DNA from 2 places in the Brevibacillus sp. HB1.2 genome. Region 1 is predicted to be linked to the other one. Evidence: riboswitches for the same ligand, from Rfam matches in the RefSeq annotation. Region 1 holds a riboswitch; the other holds the start of a gene.
What was found. A riboswitch is a leader RNA that binds a small molecule or an ion and turns the genes downstream of it on or off. The one in region 1 is predicted to bind thiamine pyrophosphate.

Region 1 (4,406 bases):
CTAGTTGTTCTCCCACGGCCACATTTCCTCTCTGTAGGACATGTCCCAGAACATGTACTCCATTTTGGAGGTATTGACAAAATACTCTTCCAGTTTGGCCAGCTCTTGCTCGCTCTTTCCTTCCGCCAATTGGTTCATGATATCCATCAGCCAGATCGCCAGCTGCCCAAACTCATCGGAGCTGTACATGCGTACCCATTCCCCGTACAGTTCGTGTTCCAACGCCCCTTCTACTTGTGCCAAGCGCTTGCCGATTTCCCAATAGCTCCATGTGCATGGGAGTAGTGCACTCACCATTTCTGCCAACGACCCTTGATGAGCGACACGCAGCATGTAGCTGGTGTATCCCAGCATGACAAACGAAGGCTCTGTCGCTTCCAGCTCCGCGCGAGAGATGCCAAATCGCTCAGCATACTGACGATGCAGCTCCATCTCTGTGTTCAGCGTCGATTCTTGCAAAGCAGCGAATCTGGAGCTTGTTTCCAGATCGTACGCCTTCACACTCGCAATCGCGAACATTTTCGCATAATCAATCAGATAGATGTAGTCTTGTTTCATGTAATATTTGAATGCACCAACGGGCAGGCTGCCATCTCCAAGTCCGGTGACGAAAGGATGTTGATGAACACGCTCCCAGATCGGGGCTACACTTTTTCTCAAACGATCAGTAAAGGTTGTCATGCGATACTCACTCCTTCGCTTCCTTTGGGGTATTGCACCAGGTGGCAATAAATCGGGCCATAATCTGGGCAAAATGAACAAGCTGGTCAGGATCAATGGATTCATCTACGGCATGTGCATACGTGAGCTCACCGGGCCCGAATAGTACAGCCGGAATGCCTGCATGCGCAAACCAGCCTGCATCCGTCACCGTAGGCGACATATTAACGACAGGCGCTTGATGCATGTGACTTTCATAGGCGGATTGCAGCATTGCCAACCCCGGATGTTCCGTATCCAACTCCAGTGAAGGGAAAATTTCACCGCGCTCCTCAATCATCGAACGTCCTCCCCACCGGAATGTTGGAGGATTGTCTCTCAACCAAAGATCAGCTGCTGCTGCACGCCCGACATGATCCTCGATCTCTCGGATGATCTCTTCGTAGGATTCATTCGGATAAAAATGAACAGTAATCCATAGTGCGCAACGGTCTGCGATGAACGCTGCGTGACGACCACCCTCGATGACTGCGGGATTGATCGTATTGCTGCCTGGTAGAAAGCCGGGGTAGGACTTCATGACAGCCCAATCCCGTTCCAGCTCCTGTAGTGCGCTGATCACCTTCGTCATTTTTTCAATGGCAGAAGCTCCCCGTACGCGTCCGCCTGCATGAATGGTCTGTGCGCGCATTCCGTCATGCAGCGTCGTCGGACTCTCAATCGTGATCCAGCCTGTGATGACCCCGCCCTGTCCTTGCATTTGGAGATTGCTCGTATCCACTACAACGGCGTAGTCAGCTTGATAGCCTCGCTCGATGGCGACCAATGTCCCCGCTTCACCCGCTTCTTCTCCGATGACGGATTGAAAGAGCAGATCTCCTTGGAGCTCCATTCCGTGTTCGCGCAGCATTTGGATCGCAAACAAGCTCGCTGCCAGTCCACCTTTCATATCCGCAACACCACGGCCGTACAGGCGCCCATCCTTGCCATGTGTCAGAGTAAACGGTGGATAGGTCCACCCCGTGTCATCTCCGACTTCAGCCACATCGATATGCCCGTTGACAATCAAACTGTTTGCCTGACTAGAGGCACTCCCTGATAACCGGCCGACGATATTGTCGTCTCCTGGATATACCGTCCAGCGTTCGACCTCGAATCCCATCGCTTGCAATCTGTTGGCGATTACTCCTTGTGCGGCATCGCTGTTTCGCGCGGGAGGACTCACAGTCGGATGAGAAACGAGCTCTGCCAGTAATGCGAACAGCTCTTCTTTGCGGCTGGCAATCGATTCTACCGCTTCTGTCAGTCGATCCACGCTACTCAATCATCCCTTCAGTCGGGCTGCTTGCGGACGCGTAGCGCTTTTTCGCGATACGGCCTGCCAGGAAGCCTTTGCGACCTGCTTCCACCCCGAGCTTCATCGCTTCTGCCATCAAGACAGGATTGTCAGCGAGTGCGACTGCTGTATTCAACAAGACACCGTCAGCACCTAGTTCCATCGCTTTCGCGCAGTCTGCTGGCGAGCCAATTCCTGCATCGACGATAATCGGTACCTTAGCATCCTCGATGATAAAGCGGAGGTTGTTTTCATTGACAATCCCTTGTCCGGAACCAATTGGTGACGCACCTGGCATAACCGCATGTACGCCGACTTCTTGTAAACGTCTAGCAAGAATCGGGTCGTCATTGGTGTAGGTCAGTACGATAAAGCCTTCTTCCACCAAGATTTTCGAAGCCTCGAACGTACCAATCGGGTCAGGGAGAAGGGTTTTCGGGTCTCCAATGACTTCTACCTTGATCATGTCACACAATCCTGATGCTTTAGCCAAACGAGCAATGCGCACTGCTTCTTCAGCTGTATAGGCACCTGCTGTATTAGGTAGCAAGGTGAATTTTTTCAAATCGAGCTGTTCCAAAAAGTTTGGTTCTTGCGGATTTTCCAAATTCAAGCGACGAATCGCAAATGTCAAAATCTCTGCTTCCGACACCTCTACCGCTTTCCCTTGTGTATCCAAATCAGCGAATTTACCTGTCCCGAGAAGCAAACGGGAGCGAAACTCGTAAGGTCCAATTTTCAATGTATCCATCATAATGATCATCCTCCTCCGACAAAATGAACGATTTCTATGCGATCTCCGTCTGCAATCGGTGTTTGTTCGTACGCGGAGCGATCAATAATTTCTCCATTTCGTTCTACGACGACAATCTTTTCTTGCAGGGAATAAGAAGCAAGCAAGGCTCGCACTGTCGTGATCTCTTCCGCCAACTCTACTTTTTTCCCATTCAGCTGAACAATCATTGATTACCTCCTTCTACTGGAAAAAAAACGGCTTCTCCCGCCTGCCTGAGTCGATTCAGACAAACAGAAGAAGCCGTATACCCATCCCATCTCCCCAGACGAATGGCATAAAAAAACCATCCGCCTCGGATGGTTGAGTGAGATCTGATCATGCATGCACGCAAACAAGCATAGTTCTGCTCGGATGCGACACCGTGATACTGATTCCAAATACCTCTTCCTCCGCTGGCATGACCCAGGTCAGGTTCAACGGTCAGTAACACACTCGTTACAATCTCAGCCAACGTTGCTTGGCCCCCGTTTGGTAGTAAAGCTATGCAATTGTCGTACATTCGAGTACTACAGTACCACTCTATTTCGTGTTTGTAAAGGCTTCCTTGTGCATCTTTTCCAGCTCAATGAGACAACGCTCTGCCCAAGCTGCCATTTTCGAAAGCTTTTCCATTTCTCTCTCCATCGCCTGACGCACAGATTCCTTGTAGTCCGGAATCGCGCCATTATAGCGAATGACCCCTTGGACAGGCGTCATGAATTTTTCCATGTAAGAGAGTGCTGGACGCTGGTGAAACAGCGGCACATCTACTTCGTAGGAAGAATGCAAATCGCCTTGCGTCGGGTATTTAGTAACGGCCAACACTTTTACCAGCAGCTTCGAATCGTGGATTTCCAATACTTCTGCAATATATTCTCCAGTTCGCTGCGCCACGCGAACGATATCTCCCGGATTCCAGTTCATCGCGGTTTCCTCCTTTTATTCAATCAAATGTATTTACATTAGTGAGGCTTCCAGCAGTTTGCGAGCATGCAGCAATACTTCTTCCGCATCCACTACTGACTGACCACCACCCTGTGCCATGGCAGGATTTCCTCCGCCTTTTCCTTCAATGACCGGCAATGTTTCTTTCAACACTTGATTGATGGCTACGTTGACTTCTTGCCCACGAGCAAACACGATTTGCATTTTGTCTTCGGTAGTAGCAGCTAAAAGGCAAATCGCATCTGGCGCCAGAGCAGTAGCCAGCTGTGCGAACTGCTGAAGCTGTTGAATGGTTTTGTCCGTGAAGGTATGCATAATGAGGCGAGAATGACCGAGTTGGCTAGCAGCAGATAGTTGTTGATTGACTTCCACTTCTAACAGCTGCTTATCCACTTCTGCCAATTTTGCCTTCAAGGTGTCACGTTCTGCAAGGAGGCGTTCCGTCTGTGCGATCAGTTCACCTTCATTGGTAGCGAGCAGCTTCGCCGTATCACGAACGACAGCTTGCTTTTGGTTGTAGTCCCGCAAAGCTCGCCAGCCACAGATGAATTCCAGACGAATGTTTCCGCGATGTCGCTCCCAGCCCAAGATCTTGATCATCCCGACTTCGCCCGTACGTGCAGGATGTGTTCCTCCACATGGGTTGTAATCAAACTCAGGAATCATCACGACACGAATGTTTTCAGTAAC
Region 2 (4,406 bases), on a different contig from region 1:
CACAGAATCGGCACGACAATACGAGCGAATATCGGTCACTTCTGGATAATGGAAAGTCCGTTCATTTAATTTTCGGTTGAACAGTTTGACTTCGTGTCCATCGTAGTAGGTAAGAATGCGAACGCCATCCCATTTCACTTGGCCTATCCATTGTGGTCCGATAGGTATAGCTTCCGTGCTGGTAGGCTCAAAAGGAAAAAGCGGAGTTAGTTCCATAGCTGCCACCTCTATGTTTAGTTGGGACTTGCCCAGTTTTCTAATACAGTTTCACGGATGGGCATGATCTATACGAGTGGTGATTGCGGATGCATTCTTGTGAGAATTTTACGAAACTTTTTTATTGATTAAGTATTGAATTCAAGCTATACTACTTATATAAAGTAACTGATGGGTTAGCGGATTGGGCTGTATCTGGTTGAACTGCTTCCTCCTTCCGTGGTACGTCCACCACACCTCATGGGAAGGGAGCTGTTCTCTGATATGGCCCTTTTTGTGTCTAACTCGGGTTGGGAATGTTTGTTGTTCACTTTCTTTAATCCTTTTTTCATTGATATACAATTAGCGACTTGTTTATAATGACTGTGCGAACTCATTTACGAAAGAAGGAATTGACTTGCCGTTTCTTCGGTTTAAAGGCTTTGCGAAGCAAGACATAGAGCCCATTTCTCAGATTCTTATAGAAGAGTTTTCTAAAATTGCTGAGGTAGCTCAGGAAAAGGTGAAATTGGAGCTGCTTCAGGTAGAGCAATTGACGAATAGTCCTTTGTCTGTAGAGATCATGATGTTTCCCCGTGAACAAAAGCAACATGATGCGATTGCTAGTGCCATACACGGCATTTTGAAGAAGCAAGGCTTTCTGCATATCCATATTTTCTTCATTCTGCTATCGCCTACTCTCTATTATAAAGAAGGACTTCCGTTGCAAGTTGGAATGACGAAATAAGCAAGAAAAAAGGTCGAGATCCTCCAAAAGGGATTTCGACCTTTTTCTATTAATAATAGAGGCTTTCGGTTTGTAGGCACTTGGAGCATGTTCGCGTAAGTGGACTCTCGATATAGACGTGGCTGCAGTCCTGTTGAATCAGCCGCAATTGCTGTTTGGATTGCTCTAGCTCAGCCTCTAGTCGAATGATCTTTTCGCGTAAACGACTGGCTTCCTCCATAGGCATCCCCCTTCATTAGGAATGGTACAAGCGGCTTCCCTGTTCGCGGAACTCACGCGATTTTTCCTGCATTCCGGAAAGAATGGCGGGATCTTGGGCAGCCCCTTGTTCATTGGCGATGTGACGAATGTCGTGCGATATTTTCATGCTGCAAAATTTAGGTCCGCACATGGAACAAAAATGGGCGGATTTGGCGGCTTCTGCTGGTAACGTTTCGTCGTGATATTCACGGGCGCGCTCTGGGTCCAGGGACAAATTGAATTGATCGTTCCAGCGAAAATCAAAGCGAGCTTTGGATAAGGCGTCGTCTCGCAGTTTTGCCCGCGGATGTCCTTTTGCGAGATCAGCGGCATGCGCTGCGATTTTGTATGCGATTAAACCGTTGCGTACATCCTCTTTATTGGGTAGGCCGAGGTGCTCCTTGGGCGTTACGTAGCAGAGCATCGCTGTTCCGAACCATCCAATCATGGCGGCGCCAATCGCTGAAGTAATGTGATCATAGCCGGGAGCGATGTCGGTCGTGAGTGGCCCAAGTGTGTAAAAAGGAGCCTCATGGCAAATGGATAACTGTTTATCCATATTTTCGCGAATGAGATGCATGGGGACGTGACCAGGACCTTCAATCATGACTTGTACGTCGTGTTCCCACGCAATTTTTGTGAGTTCTCCCAATGTTTCAAGCTCCGCGAACTGGGCCTCGTCATTCGCATCCGCGATGGAGCCAGGACGTAGTCCATCTCCGAGCGATACACAAATGTCATAGGCCTTCAGAATTTCGCAAATTTCAGCAAAATGCGTATACAAAAAGTTTTCTTCATGATGGGCCAGGCACCATGCGGCTAAAATCGATCCACCGCGAGAGACGATACCTGTAACACGGTTAGCTGTCATAGGAATGTAGCGCAATAGAACACCAGCATGAATCGTGAAGTAATCGACGCCTTGTTCTGCTTGCTCAATCAAGGTGTCTCGGTATACCTCCCATGTCAAATCCTCGGCTTTCCCATTTACTTTTTCAAGTGCTTGATAAATCGGGACAGTACCGACTGGAACAGGACTATTGCGGATAATCCACTCCCGCGTGGTGTGTATATGTTTTCCCGTCGAGAGGTCCATGATGGTGTCCGCACCCCAACGGACCGACCAAATCATTTTTTCGACTTCTTCTTCCATCGAAGAGCTGACAGCTGACGTTCCGATGTTGGCATTGATTTTGACATGAAAGTTACGGCCAATGATCATCGGCTCGCTTTCAGGATGATTGACGTTAGAAGGGAGGATCGCACGTCCAGCGGCGATTTCTGCCCGTACAAATTCAGGGGAGACTCCCTCGCGAATGGCAACGTATTCCATTTCCGGTGTGATGATATTTTTTCGGGCATAATGAAGCTGGGTAACATTTTTTCCTGACTTTGCCCGTTTTGGTTTGTAGCCCTCTCGAGGGAAAGTGGGGAGGGTGGCTGCCTTTGCTTCGTTTCGGATGCCGTCGTCGACTAGTTGTGGTTCGCGACCGACATACGTTTCCGCATCATTTCGCTCATCGATCCACTCGTGGCGGATGGAGGGCAGTCCTACTTGAATGTCAGGAACGTAACCCGTTGCGGTGTACTCGCCACTCGTATCGTACACGCGAAGAGGGGGATTGGGTGTGGAGCCAGACAATCCTTCGGTAGGATGAAGGGAAATCTCGCGCATCGGGACGCGGATGTCCGCACGACTACCTGTTTCGTATACTTTGCGACTGCCTGGAAAAGAAGACACCAATGACATAAGAAAAACCTCCTTGATTTGGTTGCACGAAAGCGAGAACCGTTTAGGGAGGCGAAAGAAACTGCCCGCGAAAAAGCGCCGCATAAAACAATATGCGACGCCAACGCGAGAGTAGAGAAGAAACGGGTATCCTAAAAAGATACACGCATCTTTTCGTGTCGTATATGACATTCCTCCGCTGGCATTACCCAGTTCAGGTTCAACGGTCGATGGCACAGTACCATCCTCTCAGCCTGGTGATTTCCAAGCTCCCGTGCTTTTTTGTATTTTGGATTGCAAGAATAGGATAACGGGAAGTCCATTTAATTTCAAGGAAAATTTTCCAACGAAAAAATTGCGGGTGTGCAACACATTTTCCTCCCCCCTATTCTCATGAATCGGACTAAAACTGTTTCTGTAGACCCACATGAATCCTATCTGTTACGATGAAGTTCGAAAAAAAGCAACTGCTTCCAGCGCTTTGATTTTCCGCGTTGTCGAAGCAGGCTGGAGAAGTATTTTGAGGTGATGAGGTATGGATGTCTATTCGGATCTAAAACAAGGAGAACGTGGAGCGTGGGTGAGTATTTTCGCCTACATATTTTGCTCTGTATTAAAAATAGGAGTTGCTTATGTCACTGCGTCAGAAGCTTTAATGGCCGACGGTCTTAACAACTCAACGGATGTCGTCGCATCGATTGCTGTTTTGATCGGGCTGCGAATTGCAAGGAAACCACCTGATAAAGATCACCCGTATGGTCATTTTCGGGCGGAGACGATTTCAGCACTTGTCGCATCATTTATTATGCTATTTGTCGGAGTTCAAGTCGTTACGAATGCCGTACCATCCTTGTTGGACCCACATCATACGGCTCCTAACCTGTTGGCAGGGTGGACAGCACTTGCGACTGCAGTCATAATGCTTGGCGTTTATCGCTACAATAAAAAGCTCGCCATCAAAACAAACAGCCAAGCACTAAATGCAGCGGCAGCTGACAACCGTTCAGACGCATTCGTCAGTATCGGGACGTTTATCGGGGTAGCTGGCGCACAATTTCAATTGCACTGGCTCGATCCTTTAGCTGCTTTTGTTGTTGGTCTCATCATCTTGAAAACTGCTTGGGACATTTTCAGGGAAGCAACTCACCGTTTGACAGATGGCTTTGACGAGAGCGAGCTAGCGGACCTGCGGGCTACCATTTCCTCGATTTCGGGAGTTAAGGATATCAGTGACATCAAAGCCCGCTACCACGGAAGCAGCGTGCTCGTTGATGTTGTCATCCATGTAGATCCAGGTCTGAATGTGGTGGAGAGCCACACCATCACCGAGAAAATTGAAGAACAGATGCGCAAGATTCACCGCATTAACGCTGTTCATATCCATATTGAACCATGCAGGAAGATGGCGCCAAGCTAGATGTCTATATGTGAATACAAAAAAACCTGTCCAGAGTGGGCAGGTTTTTTTATGTGCAGATTAAACAGGGGTTGCCT

Region 2: linked by a shared signal. The riboswitch ahead of thiC (phosphomethylpyrimidine synthase ThiC) and the one ahead of thiS (sulfur carrier protein ThiS) in region 1 are both predicted to bind thiamine pyrophosphate.

What each region holds. Positions count from the first base shown of each region.
Region 1 covers NZ_JABMIU010000022.1:21,191-25,596, forward strand. Annotated here, with positions in the region: gene HPY28_RS28055 (ABC transporter ATP-binding protein) at 1-16, opposite strand, end outside; gene tenA (thiaminase II) at 1-681, opposite strand; gene HPY28_RS28065 (acetylornithine deacetylase) at 689-1,984, opposite strand; gene HPY28_RS28070 (thiazole synthase) at 1,977-2,750, opposite strand; gene thiS (sulfur carrier protein ThiS) at 2,756-2,959, opposite strand; TPP riboswitch at 3,160-3,270, opposite strand; gene kapB (kinase-associated lipoprotein KapB) at 3,312-3,695, opposite strand; gene HPY28_RS28085 (alanyl-tRNA editing protein) at 3,729-4,406, opposite strand, start outside.
Region 2 covers NZ_JABMIU010000002.1:199,774-204,179, reverse strand. Annotated here, with positions in the region: gene HPY28_RS05830 (ATP-dependent DNA ligase) at 1-216, opposite strand, end outside; gene HPY28_RS05825 (DUF1904 family protein) at 614-943, shown strand; gene HPY28_RS05820 (hypothetical protein) at 993-1,163, opposite strand; gene thiC (phosphomethylpyrimidine synthase ThiC) at 1,179-2,933, opposite strand; TPP riboswitch at 3,086-3,198, opposite strand; gene HPY28_RS05810 (cation diffusion facilitator family transporter) at 3,448-4,329, shown strand; gene ku (non-homologous end joining protein Ku) at 4,390-4,406, opposite strand, start outside.